Regions from separate parts of the Caballeronia sp. EK genome, predicted to be linked through region 3. Evidence: riboswitches for the same ligand, from Rfam matches in the RefSeq annotation. Region 3 holds a riboswitch; each other region holds the start of a gene.
What was found. Region 3 has a riboswitch for cobalamin ahead of IAG25_RS25275 (TonB-dependent receptor domain-containing protein). Riboswitches for the same ligand answer to the same signal wherever they lie in the genome.

Region 1: another riboswitch for cobalamin. It lies ahead of IAG25_RS18545 (CbtB domain-containing protein); the one in region 3 lies ahead of IAG25_RS25275 (TonB-dependent receptor domain-containing protein).
Region 2: another riboswitch for cobalamin. It lies ahead of cobW (cobalamin biosynthesis protein CobW); the one in region 3 lies ahead of IAG25_RS25275 (TonB-dependent receptor domain-containing protein).

What each region holds. Positions count from the first base shown of each region.
Region 1 covers NZ_JACSUE010000006.1:14,178-21,740, reverse strand. Annotated here, with positions in the region: gene IAG25_RS18560 (cobyrinate a,c-diamide synthase) at 1-980, shown strand, start outside; gene IAG25_RS18555 (DUF1289 domain-containing protein) at 977-1,219, shown strand; gene IAG25_RS18550 (CbtA family protein) at 1,247-2,038, opposite strand; gene IAG25_RS18545 (CbtB domain-containing protein) at 2,048-2,281, opposite strand; cobalamin riboswitch at 2,311-2,436, opposite strand; gene IAG25_RS18540 (histidine phosphatase family protein) at 2,484-3,059, shown strand; gene IAG25_RS18535 (DUF1428 domain-containing protein) at 3,139-3,510, shown strand; gene IAG25_RS18530 (antibiotic biosynthesis monooxygenase family protein) at 3,553-3,867, shown strand; gene IAG25_RS18525 (hypothetical protein) at 3,977-4,288, opposite strand; gene lhpI (bifunctional Delta(1)-pyrroline-2-carboxylate/Delta(1)-piperideine-2-carboxylate reductase) at 4,404-5,333, opposite strand; gene ppk2 (polyphosphate kinase 2) at 5,590-6,486, shown strand; gene IAG25_RS18510 (hypothetical protein) at 6,508-6,732, opposite strand; gene IAG25_RS18505 (efflux transporter outer membrane subunit) at 6,907-7,563, opposite strand, start outside.
Region 2 covers NZ_JACSUE010000006.1:21,919-29,481, forward strand. Annotated here, with positions in the region: gene IAG25_RS18560 (cobyrinate a,c-diamide synthase) at 1-141, opposite strand, end outside; gene cobO (cob(I)yrinic acid a,c-diamide adenosyltransferase) at 147-749, opposite strand; gene IAG25_RS18570 (hypothetical protein) at 867-1,067, opposite strand; gene IAG25_RS18575 (cobalamin biosynthesis protein) at 1,042-1,467, opposite strand; cobalamin riboswitch at 1,557-1,813, shown strand; gene cobW (cobalamin biosynthesis protein CobW) at 1,934-3,019, shown strand; gene cobN (cobaltochelatase subunit CobN) at 3,026-6,802, shown strand; gene IAG25_RS18590 (ATP-binding protein) at 6,799-7,563, shown strand, end outside.
Region 3 covers NZ_JACSUE010000008.1:206,930-214,492, reverse strand. Annotated here, with positions in the region: gene lgt (prolipoprotein diacylglyceryl transferase) at 1-523, shown strand, start outside; gene IAG25_RS25300 (SIMPL domain-containing protein) at 553-1,284, opposite strand; gene IAG25_RS25295 (EVE domain-containing protein) at 1,361-1,819, opposite strand; RNA gene ssrS (6S RNA) at 1,890-2,071, opposite strand; gene IAG25_RS25285 (cell division protein ZapA) at 2,166-2,480, opposite strand; gene IAG25_RS25280 (ATPase) at 2,477-2,845, opposite strand; cobalamin riboswitch at 3,102-3,428, shown strand; gene IAG25_RS25275 (TonB-dependent receptor domain-containing protein) at 3,509-5,383, shown strand; gene IAG25_RS25270 (FecCD family ABC transporter permease) at 5,419-6,417, shown strand; gene IAG25_RS25265 (ABC transporter ATP-binding protein) at 6,414-7,190, shown strand; gene cobT (nicotinate-nucleotide--dimethylbenzimidazole phosphoribosyltransferase) at 7,201-7,563, shown strand, end outside.

The sequences.
Region 1 (7,563 bases), on a different contig from region 3:
CGTTCAACGTGCCCGTGCTCGCGGTGATCGGCGCGCACGGCATGGCGCAGACCTTCGGCGCGATCGCGTTCGGGCTCGCGCGCTATCGTGCGGACGTGCCGTTTCACGGCGTGCTCGCGAATCGCGTCGCGTCGCCGCGTCATGCGCAGATGCTGTCGGAGACCATTCCAGAGGGGCTGCGCTATTGCGGCCATCTGTCGAACGCGGACGATATCGCGCTGCCCGCGCGTCATCTCGGCCTCACGCAGCCGGAAGAAATCGCGGGCCTCGACGCACGGCTCGATCGCGCCGCCGATGCCATCGCGCAAACCGCGCTCGCGGATCTTCCGCCGTCGGTTCATTTCGATGAAGCGAGCCTTCCCGCGCCCCCGCGTCTGCTCGACGGGATGCATATCGCGATTGCGCGCGATGCCGCGTTCTCGTTCGTCTATCCGGCGAATGTCGATCTGCTCGTCGCGATGGGCGCGCGCATCAGCACGTTTTCGCCGCTGGCCGACGAACCCGCATCCCACGACGCCGATGCGCTCTATCTTCCCGGCGGCTATCCCGAGCTGCATGCGGCGACGCTCGCCGTGAATGCGCGCACGCGCGCGTCGATCGGCGGGCACGTCGCGAAAGAGAAGCCGGTTGTCGCGGAATGCGGCGGCATGCTGTATCTGCTCGACACGCTGACGGACATCGAAGGCACGCGGCACGCGATGCTCGGCATTCTCCCCGGCGATGCCGCGATGCAACGCAAGCTGTCGCGGCTCGCGATGCAGCGCATCGACACGATGCACGGCGCAATGACGGGCCACACGTTCCATTACTCGACGCTGCACACGCCGATGCAGGCCGTCCTCGAAGCGAAACACGCGACGACGGGCACATCGGGCGAAGCGCTCTATCGGCACGGTCCGGTGACGGCCACCTACATGCACGCTTACTGGCCGTCGAATCCGGCCGCTGCCGCCGCGCTCTTTCGCGGCGAATCACTATGACGACCACGCAAGACATCCGCACGCCGCTCGACCTCGCCTTCACGATCGAGCGCGCCAAGACACAGGAACCGATCGGCTCGCCATGCACCGACGTATGCAAGCTCGATCCCGAAACGGGCTTGTGCCTCGGCTGCTTCAGAAGCCGCGAAGAGATCAAGACCTTCAGATCGATGGACGATGCCGCGAAGCTCGATCTGTTCGACGCGCTGCTCGCGCGGCGTGCGGCGAGCGCGAAGTGAGCCGCGTGATCGGGCCGGATTAACCGGTCAAGCCGCCGCCATTCTCCTGACGGCCGGCCGTTCCAGCTCACGCGCGGCGAGTGCGCCGAACACGAGACCGAGCGTCGTCCAGATCAGCGCCTGAATGCCGATCGCGGCCAGCCGGAAATTCCACAGCAGCGAAGCCGAGAAATCGGCGGGCACTTCATCGATGCGCGGCAGCGCGACCTGCGCCACCACGATCACGACGATATACGCGGCCGCGGCGATGAGCGTCGCGTTCCAGCCGTCATGTTGCGCCGCCATGCGCCGCCGCAGCCACACGGCGAACACGGCCGCCGCGATGGAAATGGCCACCATGCCGAAGAAAAGCGCCGTACGCGGCCCGATGGTTTCGGCATTGCCGACCGCCGGCGGATTGGGCGGATACTTGAGGAACGGCACGATGGCGACGCTCACGAAGCCGAGCAACGCCAGCAGCGCCGACGTGCCCCGCGCGCGCAACGCGCCGAGCCGCCCGTAGGCGAACGCGAACACGAGCGAGAAAAGACCGCCCAGCGCGGTGCCGAACACCGCGACGCCCGTCAGGAGGCCGAGGCCCGCTTGCGTATCGCGTGAGACGAGTTCCTCGTCGCCGTGATCGTGCGAATGCGCGGCGGCTGTCGCGGCGTCGGCGTGCTCATGTTCGTGCTCATGCGCGGCTTGCGCATGCTCGTGCTGTTCCTCGAACGCGATGGCGCGCGCCACCGACGGCTCGCCGAACGCACGCGCGAAGCCGAAGCCGATCAGGCCCGCGACCAGCCCCGCGATCATGCCGCGTATCAGCAAAGTGCGAATCATGACGCGTCCTCAGTGGCACGGAAAGCCGAGCAGATGCCGGCCGTCGTGAACGAATTCGTGGACGTACATGCCCGAGAAGATCGACGTCGCGCCCTGCTCCGCGCCGACGAAATAAATGGCGATCAGCAAAAGAAGGCCGATGAAGACGGCCCACGGCAGCACTTCGCGCACCGGAATGGGTACGGGTGCGTCGAGCGACGGGGAAACCGGAGCGGAAAAGACCGGCGTGCTGGAAGCATTCATGATGGTTCTCCAGGGAAAAGCGCGTCCCGATTGACGAAGAGCTTGCAGCGGGGTCTGACTCGCGGCGCAACGCTTTCACGCTGACGAACGCATACAGTGGCGCGACCGTGCCGGGTTTGCACCGGCTTCCTCGCACTGCAAGCTTGCCATTCTATGATGATCGGCGGCAAAGTAAAACGATTCCGAATTGCCCTGACGCCCCTTGGAACTCATTCTGTTGTGTCACGCGGCCACGCGTGCGATGAAAACCGGTCACTTTCCCAACGGCGACGAGCTCGCCGAGCACGACGCGCGCTCGCGGCTCGCGCCAAGCTTCGTGGGGCCGCAAGACGCTACGCGCGTGATTTCAGGCCCAGCGCCCGTGGCACGTCAGACGGCAGCATGGATCGCGGATGCATTCGATATCGTCCCCGCGTTCGACGACATCGACTATGGCCGCTGGCGCGGGCAATCGATACGCGAGACAGGCGAACGCGAGCCGGAACATGTCGCTGCATGGCTCGCCGATCCGCAGGCGCGCGGGCATGGCGGCGAGAGCATCGCCATGCTCGCGGTGCGCGTCGCGCATGGGCTGGAGTTCATCGATGGCCTGAATGCGTGCGAGCGCTGCATCGTTGTCACGCATGCGATCGTCGTGAAAGTGGCGCTCGCGCATGCGCTCGGCATGCCGCTCGAATCCGTCTACCGGATGAACTTCGCGCCGCTTTCGTCCACGGTGCTCAAGCGCGCATCGGCCGCCGAAGCATGGAAGGCGGATTTGCCCCATCAGCCGGCCTGAACTTCATCGCTTACGAATCGCTCAAACGAGCAGCGCATCGCATGCGCGGTCCGCTTTCGAACCGATTCAGGAGACTCAGATGGCGCATTACGTGGATGGATTCGTCGTACCCGTGCCGATCGACAAGATCGACGCCTACCGCACCATGGCCGAAGCCGCCGGCAAGATCTGGATGGAGCATGGCGCGCTGCAATTCGTGGAAACCATCGCCGACGACGTCAAGCCCGGCAAGCTCACGTCGTTTCCGCAGAGCGTGCAACAGAAGGAAGGCGAGACCGTCGTGTTCTCGTATATCGTCTACGAGTCGCGCGAGCAGCGCGACAGCGTCAATGCGAAAGTAATGGAAGACCCGCGCCTCAAGGCGATGATGGAGTCCGGCGAGCCGCCGTTCGATCCTCAGCGCATGTTCTTCGGCGGCTTCACGACGCTCGTCGAACTGGAGCGCGGCTGATCGTTTTATTTTTTGACTCTACGGTTAAGGAAACGCATCGACATGTATATCGCCATGAACCGCTTCAAGATCGTGCCCGGCGCCGAGACGGATTTCGAACGCCTCTGGACCAGTCGCGACACGCATCTCAAGGACGTGCCGGGTTTCGTCGAGTTTCATCTGCTCAAGGGCCCGGTGAAGGACGATCACGTCCTGTATTCGAGCCACACGATCTGGGCGAATCAGGCGGCTTTCGAGGACTGGACGCGCTCGGACGCGTTTCGCGCGGCGCATCGCAATGCCGGCGGCGAGACACGCCAGCTTTATCTCGGACATCCGGAGTTCGAAGGCTTCGAAGTGATTCAGACCGTCAAATGACAGGCCGACGCGCGCGCTCGAACGATCGCGCGTTTTTCGGCGAACACGCGCGTTTTACAAGCGTGTGAAAAAAGCGCGCTTCGGATTGGTCGTTTTATCGGACCTTTTTTCAGGCCTTTGCGCCGCGCGCCATGCGCTGCAACGTCGATGAATCGATCGCCGCCGCGCAGATACGGACCGCTTCTTTCAGCGTGCGCGGCCGGCCCTCGCCGAACTGCGATTCGAGCATCGCGACGGCGCGCACACGCTCGTCGCTGCCGAGTTTTTCGCCTGTTGCAAGCTCCAGCACGGAGATGAAGTAAGCCGCGGGCGGTGAGGCGGACGCATGCGGGAGCGCCTTTCGGTTTGCGCCCGCACCTTCGCCACCGTCGTCGTGCGCCGGAATCCACGGGTGCCACTTGCTGTCGTATCGACTTTTCATGGGTCAGTTCGCTGGCTCGATTGCTTTGGCGCATGGCCTGCGCCGTTTATCTCGTGACGCCGTTGCGCCTCTATCATTAAGCAAACCGTCAGCAAGTACCGTTCCAACCGAACTTTCAGTGCGAGCCGTTTTCCTCCGACAAAACCGCGCGCGCGACGCGACACGTCGCGAGATCCCACGCCGCGCAGCCGACCGACTTGAACATCACGGGACGCTCGGCCTTTTTCGGAGCGGCGAGCGCTTCGGCGAGCGCATGCACCGCGTTCCAGTCGACGCCCGCGAGAATGAAATCGCCCGCTTCGTGACGCGCGCCCGCGAGGTCATCGACATAAAGCTCGCTCGCGTGGACGGTCGCGGCGGCGATCTCGGCGGCATCGGCGGTGAAGGCGCCCACGCCGATCACGAGCCGCCCCGCACGCGCGGGCATCGTGTAGACGGGCGTCTTGCTCGTGGTCGCGGCGATGACGACATCGATCGAATCGGGGACCGCGGCGTCGTCGAGCGCGGCGAGATTGCCCGAAGCCGACGCGTGCGCGGCGCAAAACTCGCGCGCGCGTTCGGGACGCGAGCCCTGCACGCGAACGCGCGCATCCGGATAAACGGCGGCGAGCGCCTCGACGTGATACGCCGCCTGCTTGCCCGTGCCGATCACGAGCACTTCGCGCGGCGCGGCGGCATGAAGCGCGCGGATCGCGAGCATCGACACCGATGCCGTGCGCCGCCCCGTCACCGTGGGACCGTCGAGCATGAATTGCGGCACGCCCGTCGCGGCGTCGTATGCGGTGACCTGACCGTGAATCGTCGGCAGGCCGCGCGCGCCATTGCCGGCGCACACGTTCACGAGCTTGTGCATTGCGATATCGGCGGCGCTCGCGGGCATCGACAGCATGACGCCGCCCTCGATCGGCACGACCATGCGCTCCGGACTCACGATGCGGCCGGCCGCGTAATCGAGCATCGTCGCGGCGAGCGTGTCCACGAGCCGGTCATAAGGCACGAGGCGCGCGGTTTGGGCTTCGTCGAAACTCTGGATCGTTGCGGTCATCGTGTTCGCTCGCTGTGGATGTTGAGATGCGGTTGACTGTGCCATCGGCATGCCATCGAAATGCCGGAACATTCTAACGGCGCGCGGCGCCTTGTCACAAAGCGGCAAACCGGATTTGAGCCCGCGCGCGCCGCTTTCTACAATGCCTGAATCGACCGTTGTCATACGACTGCCATCGAATAGCGTCATAATCGCGCCGCCCGCGCCGACCGGTCATCCCGACGACGGCAGCCCAAGAACGCCCACGGAGCCCTTCATGAATCAGACGGAAAAACAGCGCCGCTTCCATGCCGACATCATCGACAGCTATGACGAAGAGTTCGAGATGGAGGTGGACGATCGCTTCCTGGACGGCGAATCGACCTTCTCGGAAGAAGAGCGGGTCTTGCGCAAGACCTATTTCCGCGAGCTGTTCCGTCTGCAGGGCGAACTCGTGAAGCTGCAGGACTGGGTCGTGAACAAGGGGCATCGTCTCGTCGTGCTGTTTGAGGGACGCGATGCGGCGGGCAAAGGCGGCGCGATCAAGCGCATCACGCAGCGGCTGAATCCGCGCGTGTGCCGCGTCGCGGCGCTCCCCGCACCGAACAATCGCGAACGCACACAATGGTATTTCCAGCGTTATGTCACGCACTTGCCCGCGGCGGGCGAAATCGTGCTGTTCGATCGAAGCTGGTACAACCGCGCGGGCGTCGAGCGCGTGATGAACTTTTGCACCGACGAAGAGTATGAGGAATTTTTCCGCTCGGTTCCCGAGTTCGAGAAGATGCTGGTGCGCAGTGGCATCCAGATCGTCAAGTACTGGTTCTCGATCACCGACGACGAACAGGAAGTGCGCTTCGAGGCGCGTATCGAAGATCCGCTCAAGCAGTGGAAGCTGAGCCCGATGGATCTGGAGAGCCGCCGCCGCTGGGAGGCGTACACGGCCGCCAAGGAAGTCATGCTCCAGCGCACGCACATTCCGGAAGCGCCGTGGTGGGTCGTTCAGGCCGTCGACAAGAAGCGTGCGCGCCTGAACTGCATTCATCACCTGTTGAGCCAGGTGCCTTATCACGAGATCGAGCATCAGCCTATCGAACTGCCCGATCGCGTATTCAACCCCGATTATCTGCGCCAGCCCGTGCCGGATGAAATGTACGTTCCCGAAATCTATTGAGGTTCGATGACGCGCCGCGGGTCAGCAGCAGTTGTTGCAGGGGACATGCTTCACGGCGACATTGCTGCGCTGACGCGCCACGGTGTGGCGCAGCGCGAACTGATATGCGTGCTGCGAACCCTTGAGCATCATCACGAACATGACCTGCGCGAGATTGAAGTCGAGCGTGACCATCAGGCGCGTCAACAGCAGCAGTGGCAGCACCACCGCCGGCTGATACAGTTGTTTTGCGATCAAGTCTTTCATCTTCGGCTCCCTATCCCATGAATAGAATTTTAAGGATTGGAGCCCTGCGGATAAACGCTCGGAAGGTGAAGACATATGTTCCGTAAGACGAACAATCGGCCTCGTCTCTTCGATCTGTCTTTTCAGCGGGCGCACTAACGAAATGGCCCTGCTTGGTGCAGGGCCATGTTCACATCACTTCTGAGCGAGACTCGGCTCAGGCACCGGCGTAGGCTTCGCATCGCCCCAGCCGCCGCCCAACGCGCGGATCAGATTCACCGTCGATACCGCCTGCGTGCCCCGCAACTGCACCGACGCGCGCTGCGTCTGCAACACGGTGCGCTCCGCGTCGATCACGTCGAGATAGTTCACCGCGCCTTCGGTGTACTGCGTGCGCGAAAGCTGCGCCGCGCGCACCGACGCTTTCACGGCATCGTCCTGGGTCGCCGTCTGGTCTTCGAGGATGCGCAGATCCGAAAGGTTGTCCTCCACCTCGCGGAACGCGACGAGCACCTGCTGACGATAGCTCGCGACATCCTCTTCATACACCGCGCGCGCATTCGCGAGATTGCCCTTGCGACGGCCGCCATCGAAGATCGGGATGTTCAGCGCCGTGCCCGCGAATGGCCCGAGCAGGAACGTGCGGCTCGACCACTTGAAGAGATCGCCGAGCGTCGCGGATTCGAAGCCGCCCGAGCCCGTCAGCGTCAGCGACGGGAAGAACGCCGCCTTCGCCACGCCGATGCGCGAATTCGCCGCCGCCATCGCGCGTTCCGCCGACGCGACATCAGGACGACGTTCGAGCAGCGCCGAAGGCAGCCCCGGCGGCACGCGCACCGTCACCGGCTTGAG
Region 2 (7,563 bases), on a different contig from region 3:
ATCGAGAAAATCCGGGCCGGTCTTGAAGACGCGCACGTTCAGGCCACGGCGCGTGTGATGACGCGCGAGCGCGGCCGTCACCGTGGTCTTGCCTTGATGCGACGCGCTTGCGCCGATGAAAAGAGCGGGGCAGTCGGGCATCGCGTTCAGAACTCGACGCCGCGTTGCGCCTTCACGCCCTGCTCGCGATAGGGGTGCTTCACGAGCCGCATCTCGGTGACGAGGTCGGCGAGTTCGATCAGCGCATCGGGCGCATGACGGCCCGTCACGACCACATGCAGCATCGCGGGGCGCGCCTTCAGCACGTCGAGCACTTCATCGAGCGGCAGATATTCGTACTTGAGCACGGTGTTCAGTTCATCGAGCACGACCATCCGATACTCGCCGCTTTCGATCATGCGCCGCGCCTCGTTCCAGCCTTTGCGCGCGGTGGCCATGTCGGCTTCGCGGTTCTGCGTGTTCCAGGTATAGCCGTCGCCCATCGTGACGAAATCGCAATGAGCGATCGCGCCGAGGAAATCGCGCTCGGACGTGTGCAGCGCGCCCTTGATGAACTGCACGACGCCGAGCTTCATGCCATGACCGAGCACGCGCACGGCCATGCCGAACGCCGCCGTGGTCTTGCCCTTGCCGTTGCCGGTATTCACGATCAGAAGGCCTTTCTCGTGATCGGCGGCGGCCTGCTTTTTCTCGTGACCTTCCTTGCGACGTTGGGTCATGCGCAGATGCGATTCGGTATCGGTTTTCACATCGACTCCAGTGTGAACGGGATTGCGGCGGGTCTTTGCATGACGAAAGACGGCCGTATCGTACATCAGGTGGCGGCTGCGTTCGCGGCTTAATTCTGCGCTAACAGACGGTGGGCATCATGCACTCACGCACTCACCGACTTCAGGAGCAGGAAAATGGACGCGCTCTATCTCTATCTGGAACTCGTGGCGCTCATCGTTCTCGTCTGGCTCTGCCGCGACAAGTTCAAGCCGGTTGTCGCGAAGCCGCTCGCCGAAACCAAAGGCCCGCGGATGGCGACGAAGCCGGTATTCATGTTCCGTTCGCACCGGTTTCATGCGCCGCTGCGATCGCGACGGTTACGCCGCAATCGATCGTCTTTGGCACGATGAGCGTGCGCGCGTTGCCCGCAAGCAGCGCGCAGGGCTCGCATACGCCATCGACGTTCAGATGCTTCGCTGCATGATGTGAAATCGCGGTGCGTGGCGCATGCGCGATTTCATCGGCGCTATAGAAGCGCAGCGGCAGACCGTGACGCTCGCAGAACGCGAGCAAGCCCGCTTCATCCCTTTTCGCATCGATGCTCGCGACGATCGCGATCTCATCGAATCGATGCGTGCCCAGCGCGAGGCGCACCGCGCGTTCGATCGCATTGGCGCTCGTGCCTCGCCTGCAGCCGATACCGACCGCGAGCCGCATAGCGGCAGACGCATTCATGCGAGCAATGACGGATTCCATGTGCGATTCAAAGAAAGCGCGCCGCGCGGGCCAGCATTATGACACCGCGCGCGCCGCGTCATTTCTTGACGCTCGCGCCCGCCGGGCCTAGACTTTCACGCAGTTTTGGTGCTCGCGCGCGGATTCTCTCGCGCGCAGTTAAACGGGAAGCAGGGCGCGTTCCTTCGACCGATCGAGCGGACGTCAACCTGCGCTGCCCCCGCAACGGTAAACGATTCCCCGTGCACACGATGGTTTCATCGCATGAACGGGAAGCCGGCTTCGAGGCCACTGCGCGTGATTACGCGCGGGAAGGCGAAGCGGCGCAATCGTCAGCCCGGATACCGGCCAGACTTTCACAGGGATCGCTGTCGCGGGGATGCGGCGCGGCCCATGATCCATCAAGCGTGCGTTTCCCATTTCATCCCGCGGCGTTGTCACGCATCACGCGACACGAAGCGCACGCACCTGAAGCCACGGAGCTACGATGCAAACCCGCAAGATCCCCGTCACGGTCGTGACCGGCTTTCTCGGCAGCGGCAAGACCACGCTGATGCGGCATATCCTGTCCAACGCGCAAGGAAAGCGCATCGCGGTGATCGTCAACGAGTTCGGCGAGCTCGGCATCGACGGGGAAATCCTGAAGGGCTGCGGCATCGGCTGCGACGACGAAGCCGGGTCCGAAGATCGTAATCTGTATGAACTCGCGAACGGTTGCCTGTGCTGCACCGTGCAGGAAGAGTTCTATCCGGTGATGGAGCAGCTCGTCGAGCGGCGTGAAAGCATCGATCACGTGCTGATCGAAACATCGGGTCTCGCGTTGCCGAAGCCGCTCGTGCAGGCGTTCAACTGGCCGTCGATCAAGAACGCTTTTACGGTCGATGCGGTCGTCACCGTGGTCGATGGTCCCGCCGTCGCGAGCGGGCAGTTCGCGGCGAATCCCGTCGCCGTGGATGCGCAGCGCAAGGCCGATCCGAATCTCGATCACGAATCGCCGCTGCACGAGTTGTTCGAGGATCAACTCGCGTCGGCGGATCTCGTCATCGTGAACAAGACGGACCTCATGGACGACGCGGCGCTGCAAAAAGTCGAGGCGCTCGTGCGTCCCGAGATTCCGGCCGAAGTGAAGATCGTGCCCGCGCAAATGGGCCGGCTCGACGTGCATACGCTGCTCGGTCTCGAAGCGGCGTCGGAAGAGACGATTCATCTTCGCCACGATCATCACGGCTCGCCCGACGATGAAGGCCACGCGGATCATCATCACGACGAGTTCGATTCGTTCGTCGTTCACGGCAAGGTGGAATCGCGCGAGCAGGCCATCGCCGCATTGCATGCGCTCGTCGAGCATCACACGATCTATCGCGTGAAGGGTTTCGCCGCGCTGCCGGGCGCTGCGATGCGGCTCGTCGTGCAAGGTGTCGGGCGTCGTTTCGACAGCTATTTCGATCGCCGCTGGCAAGCCGGTGAAGCGACGACGCAAAGCCGTTTCGTGCTGATCGGCGAAGACCTCGATCGCGACACGCTGCAACGCGCATTCGACGCGGCGCTCGCACGCGCTGCGGTGCAGGCATAAACAGCCATGCATCTGCTCCGCACGACACCGGGAGGCTTCGTCGACGATGCGCAAGGCGTCATGCGCATCGATCAGACACGCGCGCCGATCGTGGTGCTCAGTTCCGCCGACACGACGCTCGCGTTGCTCGCGAGCGTGTTTCCGCGTCTGGAAGCGGGCTTTCCCGAAGTGCGGCTCGCGAATCAATCGTTCCTGCGTCAGCCCGCGTCGGTCGATTTCTATATCGACGATGTGTTGCGTCACGCGAAGGTCGTGATTGTCGATCACCTTGGCGGCGAATCGTACTGGCCTTACGGCATCGAGCGGCTCGTCGCGCTCGCGAAACAAGAGCAACAGATGCTCGCGATGTTTTCGGGCGATCTCACGGAGGACCCGAATCTCATCGGCAAAAGCACGGCGGATGCCCGGTTTTGCCGCGAGCTGTCGCGCTATCTGCGTGAAGGCGGCGCGCGCAATGCGGAAGAATTCCTGCGCACGATCGCGCATCACGCGTTCGGCTTCGGACGCGAACCGCAGCCGCCGAGCCCGCTGCCTGCCGTCGCGATCTATCATCCCGAGCGCGATATCGCGACGATCGAAGACTGGCAGGCACGATGGACCAAAGGCGCGCCCGTTGCCGCCATTCTTTTTTATCGCGCGCATTTGCAGTCGGGCAATACCGCCGTATTCGATGCGCTCATCGAAGCGCTCGAAAAAGAAGGCATGAATCCGCTGCCGATCGCGATCTCGTCGTTGAAAGAGAGCGTGAGCCGCGAAGTCGTGGACCGTTTATGCGCGGAGCATCGCGCATCGCTCGTATTGAACACGACGGCTTTCGCGGCGAGCGTGATAGGCGAAGACAAAGTATTCGAAGTCGCGGGCGATGCGCCCGTGCTGCAAGTCATCCTGAGCGGCGGCAATCGCGACGACTGGCAAAAGGACAATCACGGGCTGAACTCGCGCGATGTCGCGATGCATGTGGCGCTGCCCGAAGTCGATGGTCGCATCATCACGCGCGCGATCAGCTTCAAGGGCCTCGCGTATTACTGCAAGCACACGCAGGTGGACGTGGTGCGCTATCAGGCCGACGTTGAGCGCGTGCGCTTCGTCGCCGAACTGAGCCGCCGCTGGTGCAGGCTGCGTCATACGCCGAATGCGCAGAAGCGCATCGCGCTCGTGCTCGCGAACTATCCGGCGAGCGAAGGGCGCATCGGCAACGGCGTGGGACTCGACACGCCCGCATCGGCCATTGGCATTCTGTCGATGCTCGCGCGCGAAGGCTATCGCGTGGGCGACATTCCCGCGAACGGCGATGCGCTCATCGCCGCGCTGACCGAAGGCGTGACCAACGATCCCATCGTGCGCGACTTGCGTCCCGCGCTGCAGAGTCTCGCGCTCGATGACTATCTCGACGCGTACCGCACGCTGCCCGCCGATGCGCGCGCCGCGCTGGAAAAGACCTGGGGCGCGCCCGAAGACGATCCCACCATAAGACGCGGCCGCTTCATGATCGCGGGATATCGTTGCGGCGAAGTCTTCGTCGGCATTCAGCCTTCGCGCTCGCGCGAACGCCACGATTACGCGAGCTATCACGATGCCGAACTCGTTCCGCCGCATTCGTATCTCGCGTTCTATGTCTGGTTGCGTCTGCGCTTTCAGATAGATGCGATCGTGCATGTCGGCAAGCACGGCAATCTCGAATGGCTGCCGGGCAAGAGCGTCGCGTTGTCGTCGTCGTGCTGGCCCGATGCGATTCTCGGTCCGATGCCGCATCTCTATCCGTTCATCGTCAACGATCCGGGCGAAGGCAGCCAGGCGAAGCGTCGCGCGCAGGCCGTCATCATCGATCATCTGATGCCGCCGCTCACGCGCGCCGAGAACTACGGGCCGTTGCAGGATCTTGAGCGTCAGGTCGACGAATACTACGAAGCACTGATGGTCGATGCGCGGCGCGCGAAGCTGTTGCGCCGGTCGATCCTCGCGAACATCGTCGAGAACAGGCTGCACGAAGAGCTCGGTCTTGATGCGCCGCGTGATGCCGTAGGCGAAGATGCCTTGCTCACGCGCGCCGACGCGTATCTCTGCGAGCTGAAGGAAGCGCAGATTCGCGATGGCCTGCACGTGTTCGGCGTTTCGCCGCAAGGCGTGCAGCGCCGCGATACGCTGCTCGCGCTCGGCCGTTTTCCGATCGGCGACGGGCAGGGTGCGAACGCGGGCCTCATCACGGCGATCGCGCGCGATCTGCAACTGCCCGCCGATTTCGATCCGCTCGATGCCGACTGGGCTGCGCCGTGGAACGGGCCGTGTCCACGCGCGCTTGTCGAAGTCAGCGATGCGCCGTGGCGTCATCAGGGCGATACGCGCGAGCGCCTCGAGGCGTTAGCGATGCAGCTTTTGTCGGACGACGATGCCGCCGCGCCCGGTCCGCATGCGTCGCTCGTGCTCGAACGTCTTCGCGGCGATGTGCTCGCCCGTCTGGATGCATGCGGCCCGCAAGAGCTTCTGCAATTGAAGCGCGGCCTCGAAGGGCGTTTCGTGCCCCCGGGTCCGAGCGGTTCGCCGTCGCGCGGCAGGCCCGACGTGCTGCCCACGGGCCGCAACTTCTATTCCGTCGATACACGCGCATTGCCGACGCAGGCGGCCTGGTCGCTCGGGCTCAAGTCGGCGAATGCACTGGTCGAGCGTCATGTGCAGGACCACGGAGATTTTCCGCGCGCCATCGGTTTGTCCGTGTGGGGCACGGCGACGATGCGCACCGGTGGCGACGACATCGCGCAGGCGTTCGCGCTCATCGGCGTGCGGCCGAAGTGGGCGGCGGGCAGTCATCGCGTGACCGACTTCGAGATCCTGCCGATATCGATCTTCAACCGGCCGCGCATCGACGTGACGCTGCGCGTGTCGGGCTTTTTCCGCGATGCCTTCGCGAACCTCATCCATCTCTTCGACGCGGCCGTGCAGGCCGTCGCCGAACTCGACGACGAGCCCGCCGATATCAACCCGATCCGCGCACGCATCCTGCGCGAACGCGACGAACTGATCGCGCGCGGCATCGAAGCGAAGGAGGCGCGGCAGCGCGCGGGCTGGCGCGTGTTCAGCACGAAGCCGGGCGCATACGGCGCGGGCTTGCAGGAGCTGATCGACGCAAAACAATGGCAGTCCGACGCCGATCTCTCCGCTGCCTATCAAAGCACGGGCGGTTACGCATACTCGCAAGCGGGCGATGGCGTCGAAGCGCGCGCGAGCTTCGGCACGCGGCTTTCGACGCTCGATGTCGTGCTGCAGAATCAGGACAATCGCGAACACGACCTGCTCGATTCGAACGACTATCACCAGTTTCAGGGCGGCATGGTCGCGGCCGTGCGTTATCTGTCGGGCGTGCAGCCGCAGGCGTATAACGCCGATCACAGCAATCCCGCCGCGCCGCGCGTGCGCACCTTGAACGAAGAGATCGCGCGCGTGGTGCGTTCGCGCGTCGTCAATCCGAAGTGGATCGACGGCGTGAAGCGGCATGGCTACAAGGGCGCGTCTGAACTCGCCGCCACCGTCGATTATCTTTTCGGCTACGACGCCACCGCGCGTGTCGTGTCGGATCATCAATATGCGCTCGTCACCGATGCCTATGTGAACGACGCGGATACACGCGAGTTCATCACGCAACACAATCCGCACGCGCTGCAATCGATCTGCGAGCGCTTGCTCGAAGCGATGCAACGCGGTCTGTGGCAAGAACCCGCGGGCTATCGCGAGCAGGTCGAACGGCATCTGCTCGATGTCGAACAGTGCATCGAGGGCCGACAACATTGAACCAGCATACCTTCCCCTTTACCGCGCTCGTTGCGCAAGCGCCCTTGCAGCAAGCGCTTTTGCTCGCGGCAGTCGATCCATCGATCGGCGGCGTGCTCGTCAGCGGGCCGCGCGGCACGGCGAAGTCCACGGCGGCGCGCGCGCTCGCGGAGCTGTTGCCCGAGGGAAAGCTCGTGACCTTGCCGCTCGGCGCGAGCGAGGAGCAGTTGATCGGCACGCTCGACATTCAAAGCGCATTGCGCGATGGCGGCGTGAAGTTTTCGCCCGGCCTGCTCGCGAAGGCGCATCTCGGCGTGCTGTATGTCGATGAAGTGAATCTTCTGCCGAATCCGCTCGTCGATCAGTTGCTCGATGTCGCGTCGAGCGGCGTGAACATCATCGAACGCGATGGCATTTCGCATCGGCATGACGCGCGCTTCGTGCTGATCGGCACGATGAATCCGGAAGAGGGCGAGCTGCGTCCGCAATTGCTCGATCGTTTCGGTCTTGCCGTGGAGATGAGCAATTGTTTCGATGCAGGCGTGCGGCAGCGCATCGTGAAGTCCCGGCTCGCATTCGATACGGATGCCGAAGCATTTCGTGCACGGCACGAAAGCGAACAGGCGTCGCTGAACCAGCGCATTCATGCGGCGCGCGCAGCGCTCTCGTCATTCGATTTCGACGATGCGGTTCATGCGCGCGTCAGCGAGCTTTGCATCGAGGCGCATGTTGATGGCTTGCGCGCCGATATCGTGATGCTGCGCGCGGCGCGGGCGCTCGCT
Region 3 (7,563 bases):
GGATTTCGTCGCGCCGATGGTGCCGCTCGGCCTCGCGGCGGGGCGTCTCGGCAACTTCATCAACGGCGAGCTGTGGGGCCGCGTGACGGACCCGAACGCGCCGTGGGCGATGCTCTTTCAGAGCTCGACGAACGACGACGCCATCTGGCTCGCTAAAAATCCGCAACTCGACGCGCAATACCATCTCACCGAAATCTTCCAGCGCTATCACATGCTGCCGCGTCATCCGTCGCAGTTGTACGAGATCGCGCTCGAAGGGCTCGTGCTGTTCGTCGTGATCTGGACGTTTTCGCGCAAGCAGCGTCCTGTCGGCGCGATTTCGGCGCTGTTTCTGATCGGCTATGGACTGGCGCGCTTTACCGTGGAATTCGCGCGTGAGCCGGACGACTATCTCGGCCTTCTCGCGCTCGGCCTCTCGATGGGCCAATGGCTCTCGCTGCCGATGATCATCGCCGGCGTGCTGATGATGGTGTGGGCGTACAAGCGCAATCTGCGCCTGCCGCCCGAATCGGCGAAAGCCTGAGCAATGCGGGGCGCGCGCCCCGCATCGATTCAACGCCCCATTTGCACGGAACCGGACACGTCGACGGTCACCGTCGTCGTGCCGGCTTCCATCGCGATCGGCGCGGCCATCTTCGCATCGGCGCTCATCGCGCGCGATTGCATCATCATGACCGGACGCGGCTGCACGCCGCTGTGTCCGACGTTCACTTCCCGAATCGTGAAATTGCTGTAGCCGAAGCCTTGCGCGGCGGTTTGCGCCTGCTTGCGGAAGGAATCGATGGCCTGCGTGACGAGCTTCTGCTCGGCCGCGCGCTGCGATTCGGGCGACAGCGAGAACCCGACGCTGCCCACCTGCATCGACGAACTCATCTTGCCCGCGAGCTTCGACGCCGCCGCGAAGTCGTGCGATTCGAGCACGACCTCCGTGCGGCCTCGCCACGCGGAGATCTTGCCGTCGCGATCGGTGGATGGATACACGGTGAACGAGCCGCTCTTCGCGGTCACGCCATCGACGCCCTTGGCTTCGCGCAATGCGGCCTCGGCGCGCTGATTGAGCGTAGCGGTGAGCGACGAGGGATCGGCCGCTTCCTGCTCGTAGAAGAGCGTGATGTTGACGACATCCTGCGGCACCTGCGCGCTCGCCTGCGCCGAAAGAGAAAGCACGCCCGAAGGTTGCGGCTGGGTAATCACCGTCTGCGCGGCGGCCGTTTGGGAAAGGGTGAACGCTGCGCCCGACATCGCGAGGAGCGCGAGTGCGGCAGCGGTTTTCTTGTTGATCATCGAAGGACTCCGAACGCGGGATATCGCGTGATTCGCGACGGGATTTAGTCGCGGCCTTCGTGTCGTAAGTTCCTTGTTAGACGAGTTGTTCGGTAATAAAGCGCCACTGCGCTTCGGTCACCGGCGTGATCGACAGGCGATTGCCGCGCGCGAGCACCTGCATGTCAGCGAGCGCCTCGTGTTCACGCAATGCGGCGAGCGGAATCAGCGGGGTCTTCTTCACGAACTTGACATCGACAAGGATCCAGCGCGGCGTTTCCTGCGTGGACTTGGGATCGTAGTAATCGCTCTTCGGATCGAACTGCGTGGGATCGGGATACGCCGTCGAGCACACTTTCGCGATGCCCGCGATACCCGGCTCGGGACAGCTCGAATGATAGAAGAGCACGCCGTCGCCGATCTGCATCTGATCGCGCATGAAGTTGCGCGCCTGATAGTTGCGCACGCCGGTCCACGGCAAGGTTTTTTTCGGCGCGTGCGCGAGGTGATCGATGCTCGCTTCGTCCGGTTCGGACTTCATCAGCCAGTAGCGCATGATTGTTCGTTATGCGGAATCGACGATGCAAATGAAAACGGCACCGGAAAAACCGATGCCGTTCTTAAGATGGGTCCCCGCCACGGCCGCTAGGCCGGCATCCTGAACCTGGGTTCAAGATTGGTCGCGGTAAGCAACACTTCGGGTACATCGGACTAGCGACGCGCGCGCCCGTGCTGCAAGGTTCCGCAACCGTGCCAATGTGACATTGGTTCAAGGAATATATGACCTTGGCGCACCAGGCAGGGAAACGTCACTCTACACCAATCGTTTGCCTTTCGCAGCCCCGCCGCAGTTTCTTTTTTCGATTGACATTGCGCGCCGATTGCCTCGACGCACAGACATCTCACTGCACTTCGTATTGCGCGATGACGGCGCCGAGCTGCTCGTTCATCGAATGCATCGTGCGACGGATTTCCTCGGCAGGGAAGGCCTCGCCGTGACGCACGCTGTCCTGCAACTTAAGCAATTCCGACGCCAGCGAAAGCGCTGCCATCACCGCGATGCGATCCGTGCCGCGCACGTTGCTTGCATTGCGCACCTTGTTCATCTCGGCATCGACGCGCGCGACCGCTTCGCGCAATGCGCCTTCCGTTTCCGGCGAGCACGCGAGGCGATACGGCTGCCCGAGAATGGAGACTTCGATCTGCGTAGTCGTCATGCCTTCTCTCCTTGATGATGCTCGCCGTGCAATTCCGCTTCATGTGCTTCGCGGGAATCGGCTTCGAGGAGATCGAGTTGATTGTCGGCTTCGTCATGCTGCCCGGATTTCGCGCGCGGCAGCTTTTCGAGAATCGCGTTGAGGCGCACTTGCGCGTCGTCGATTTTCGCGGAGAGCGAATCGCGTTCGGATTGCAGCGTGTCGCGCTCTTCACGCACTTGCGCAAGCTCGGCCTGCACGTTCGCATAGTCGGCGCGCAGTTGTTCGAGTTGGTCTTGCAGCGCCTGGCGCGCCTGATTGTGGCGCTCGCTGATCTGGATCAGCCGGCCGATATTTCCTGACAGTGATTCGAGTTCGTTGAGCATGTGCTGCGTCCTCTAAAGACCTCGCATTTTAGCGCGGTTCAACGGAGCTTCCGATAATTGTCTCGTTTCGAGACGTAACAACATGCGATCTTGCGCTTAATCCTTCGAATCAAGCGCATGTCGACATGCATTCGTGTGCAGAAAACGCGAGCGCTGTTGATGGCTCGTGATGACAGGCCGGCCGATTCTCGTTCGATTCGTCATGTGCCGCGCCCAACTGTCCGCGCCGTTTTCTTGACGGCCCCAACACGCGCTCCTACACTTGCCGCACTTTTTGGTGCTCGCATTCGCGGATCTCGCGGATGCAGTCAAACGGGAAACAGGGAGCGAAGTCTCCGAAGTCCGACCGGGACCAACCTGGGACGAGCCAACCTGTGCTGCCCCCGCAACGGTAAGCGACCGCAACGCAAGTTGCAAGTCGTCTCATGCGCGTTTTTGCAGCGCGAGCGTGTGGATTTTCATCACACCGGGTTCATCGCTCGAATCGACTGCAAGAAACGTGTCGACGCCACTGCGCACGATGCGCGGGAAGGCGAGACGATTTATCGCCAGCCCGGATACCGGCCAGAGTTCGACGCATCGGCGCTGATCGCGCGGTGCGTTCGTCGCGCATCGTCCTCGCGGGGAGCGGGGTCGCGCTCACGCGAAACGGACACTTCATTCATGGTATTGCCACAGGCCGCCCTCAAAAACGGCCGCTCTCGTCATGGCGCGCTCGTTGCCGCGTTCATCGGTTCGCCGCTCGCCGGCGCCGCACATGCTGCCGATGACGCCTCGCAAACGCTTGCCCCTGTCGTCGTCACCGCGACGCGCGCGCCGCAGCCGCTCGCCGAATCGATCCCGCAGACATCGGTGTTCGATGAACAGGATATCGCCGACGCCAACGCCGACGATGCACTCGGCCTCATCGCGCTCGCGCCCGGCGTGCAGATCACGCGCAACGGCGGACCGGGCGCGACTTCGGGGCTCTACATACGCGGCGCGGCGTCGTCGCAGTCGCTCGTTTTGATCGATGGCGTGCGCGTCGAATCGGCGTCGCTCGGCGCGGCGCAGCTATCGCAACTGATGCTCGATCAGATCGGGCGCGTCGAAGTCGTGAACGGCAATGTGTCGGCGTTGTACGGCTCGAATGCGATCGGCGGCGTCGTGCAGATCTTCACGAAGGAAGGCGAGCCGCATCCGCCGCGCTTCAACTTCGAGGCCGAGTACGGCAGCTATCACACGCAGCGTCAATCGGCGGGCGTGAAGGGCGCGCTCGACAAGGACGGCCGCACGACCTTCAGCCTGAACGTTTCGCGCGAGAAAACCGACGGCTTTTCGTCGATCGATCCGAATATCGCGCCCGGCGCGAATCCGAACGCGAACGGCTATCTGAACGAGAGCGTCGCGGCGACGCTGCGCCACCAGTTCAGCGACAAGTGGGACGCGGGCGTGCGCTTCCTGCAATCGAACGGCATCAGCAGTTTCGACGATGCCTACGGCCTGCCGACCGATATCAACGAATCGCACGATCGCGTGCGCTCGGCGTCGGTGTTCGCGAACGGCAGGATCACCGAAAACTGGACCACGCACTTCACGATCGCGCAGGGACAGGACCGCGCGAACATCGAGCAGAACGGCGTCTATACGAACCGCTTCAATTCGGAGAACCGGCAATACACGTGGCAGAACGACTTCAAAATAAGCGATGCGCACAAGCTGCTCTTCGGTTACGAGCATCTCGATCAGACGCTCGATTCCGATCAACTCAGCGCGCCCGATCGTCACGTGAATTCGGTGTTCGCGGGCTACGTGGGTCACATCGGCGCGAGCGAATTGCAGGCGAATCTGCGTCACGACCAGTATTCCGATTTCGGCGGCGCGAACAGCTACTATCTGGGCTACGCGTATAACTTCGATGCGCACTGGAAGGCGAGCGCGAGCTATGCGGCTTCGTTTCGCGCGCCGAGCTTTGACGATCTCTACTATCCGTTCAGCGGCAATCCGTCGATTCAGCCGGAGCGCAGCCATTCGGTCGAGGCGGCGTTGCAGTACGCATCGAATGCGCTGGGTGTCGCGCGCGTGACGCTGTTCCAGACGCGCTATTCGAATCTGATCGACTATGTGTCCGACGGCGGTTTCTACTATGTTGCGCAGAACGTCGGGCGCGCGAAGGTGCAGGGCATCGAAGGATCGTGGGCGGGACATGTCGGCGCAACCGATGTGCGCGCGGGGGTCACGTTCCAGAATCCCGTCGATGAGACGAATCACGAGGACCTGACGCGGCGCGCGCGGCGTTTCGCGACGCTCACGGCGCATCGCACGATCGGGCGCTGGCGTGTCGGCGGCGAGTGGATCGTGAGCGGGCAACGCAGCGACTACGATTCGACGCTCGCGGGGTATGGCATCGTGAATCTATCGGCGCGCTACGACATCTCGAAGTCGTGGTACGTCACGGCGCGCATCGACAATCTGTTCGACAAGGACTATGAACTTGCGTACTCGTACAACACGCCACGGCGCGGCGCGTACATCACGTTGGGCTGGCATCCGTCGTGAGCCACGCGCCTGAGCGGCTTGCGCGTCCGCACGCGATGAACGCGAGCCGTGCGGCCGCGATCTGGATCGCGCTCGGCGTCGCGACGTTCGTCGTGCTCGTGGCGTCGCTCATGACGGGCAGCGTGACATTGCCCGTATCGCGTGCGCTCGGCGCGCTCTTTCACGCGAACGCCGCGACGCCCGATATCGCCGATGAGATCGTGCTGACGCTACGTTTGCCGCGCGCGCTCGCGGGCTTCGCAACGGGTGCGCTGCTCGCGATGGCCGGCGCGCTGCTGCAAGTGCTGCTCAAGAATCCGCTCGCGGAACCGTATGTGCTCGGCGTGTCCGGCGGCGCGGCGACGTTCGCGCTTGCCGCGATGCTCGCATCGGTGCCGTGGTGGGGCGTCGATATCGCGGCGTGCGCGGGCGCGTTCGCATCGATCGTCGTCGTGCTCGGACTCGCGCGCAAGGAGCTTTGGCAAAGCGGACAGGATGCGTCGCCGAGACTCTTGCTGACGGGCGTCGTGATCGCATCGGGATGGGGCGCGCTGATCACGCTGATTCTGAGCATCGCGCCCGAGAACCGGCTGCGCGGCATGATCTTCTGGCTGACGGGCGATCTCAACGGCGCGGCGGCACCGTGGCCCGCGCTGATCGCGCTCGCTGTCGCGCTCGTCGCGATCGTCCCGGTCGCGCCGCAATTGAACGTGCTGCTGCGCGGCGATGCCACCGCGCGTGCGCTCGGCGTGCCGGTCGAACGGTTGCGCCTGCGGGTGTATCTCGTCGCATCGATCGCCGCGGCGGCTGCGGTGACGACGGCGGGGACCATCGGCTTCGTCGGGCTCGTCGTGCCGCATCTGCTGCGTCTCGCGTTCGGCAACGACCAGCGCATGCTCGTGCCCGCCGCCGCGCTCGCGGGCGGCCTCGCCGTGATGGCCGCCGATCTCGCCGCGCGCACCGTGATCGCGCCCGCGCAATTGCCCGTGGGCGTCGTGACGGCGTTGATCGGCGTGCCGATGTTTCTGTGGATGCTCCTGCGGAGACCGCGATGACCCTGCATCTCGATGCCATCGTGCTTCGCGCGGGCGCGCGCACGCTCATCGACGGTCTCACGCAGACGATCGCGGCGGGCGAAGTGTGGTGCATCGCCGGGCCGAACGGCGCGGGCAAGACGACGCTCATCAATGTGCTCGCCGGGCTCGCGAAAGCCGCATCGGGCCGCGTGTCGCTCGATGGCCGCGCGCTCGCATCGTGGCGCGCGGCGGACCTCGCACGTCGACGCGCATTGATGCCGCAAGCCGCGCACGACGCCTTCAGCGCGACCGTGCTCGACACCGTGCTGCTGAACCGCTTTCCGTATCTCACCGGCTGGGGCTGGGAGAGCGAAGACGACCGCAACGCGGCGCGCGCCGCGCTGGAAACGCTCGGCCTCGCGTCCTTCGCCGCGCGCGATGTGTTGACGCTTTCGGGCGGCGAACGCCAGCGCGTCGCACTGGCCGCCGTGCTGTGCCAGAACGCGCCGCTGCTGTTGCTCGACGAACCGCTTTCGCATCTCGACCTGCATCATCAGATCGACTGTCTGCACGCGTTGCGCGACGCCGCGGGCGAGCACAAGCGCACCGTAATCTTCTCGTGCCACGATCTGAATCTCGCGCGCCGTTTCGCGACGCACGCGCTCCTGCTCGACGGCCACGGCGGCGCGCACGCGGGCCTTGTCGCCGATGTCCTCACGCCTGAACGCGCGAGCGCGGCATTCGGCTATCCGCTCGCGCTGATCCGCGACGGCGAGCATGAAGCGCTCGTGCCTTCCATTCATCGCCCTTGAAGGAATTTCGATGTCCACGCTCAACGACATCCCGCTGCCCCGCGCACTCGACCGCGCGCTCGAAGCCGAACTGCGCCGCATCATCGACATGAAGACGAAACCGCCCGGCAGTCTCGGGCGGCTCGAATCGCTCGCGCTGCAAATGGGCCTGATCCAGCGCACGACGAAGCCGCGCATCGAACGTCCCGCGATGATCGTGTTCGCGGGCGATCACGGCATCGCGAAAGAGGGCGTGAGTTCGTTTCCGCAGGAAGTGACGGCGCAGATGGTCGCGAATTTTCTGACTGGCGGCGCGGCGATCAACGCGTTGTCGCGCTCGGTCGGCATGTCGCTGGAAGTCGTCGATGCGGGTGTGGCGACTCCGATTCCCATC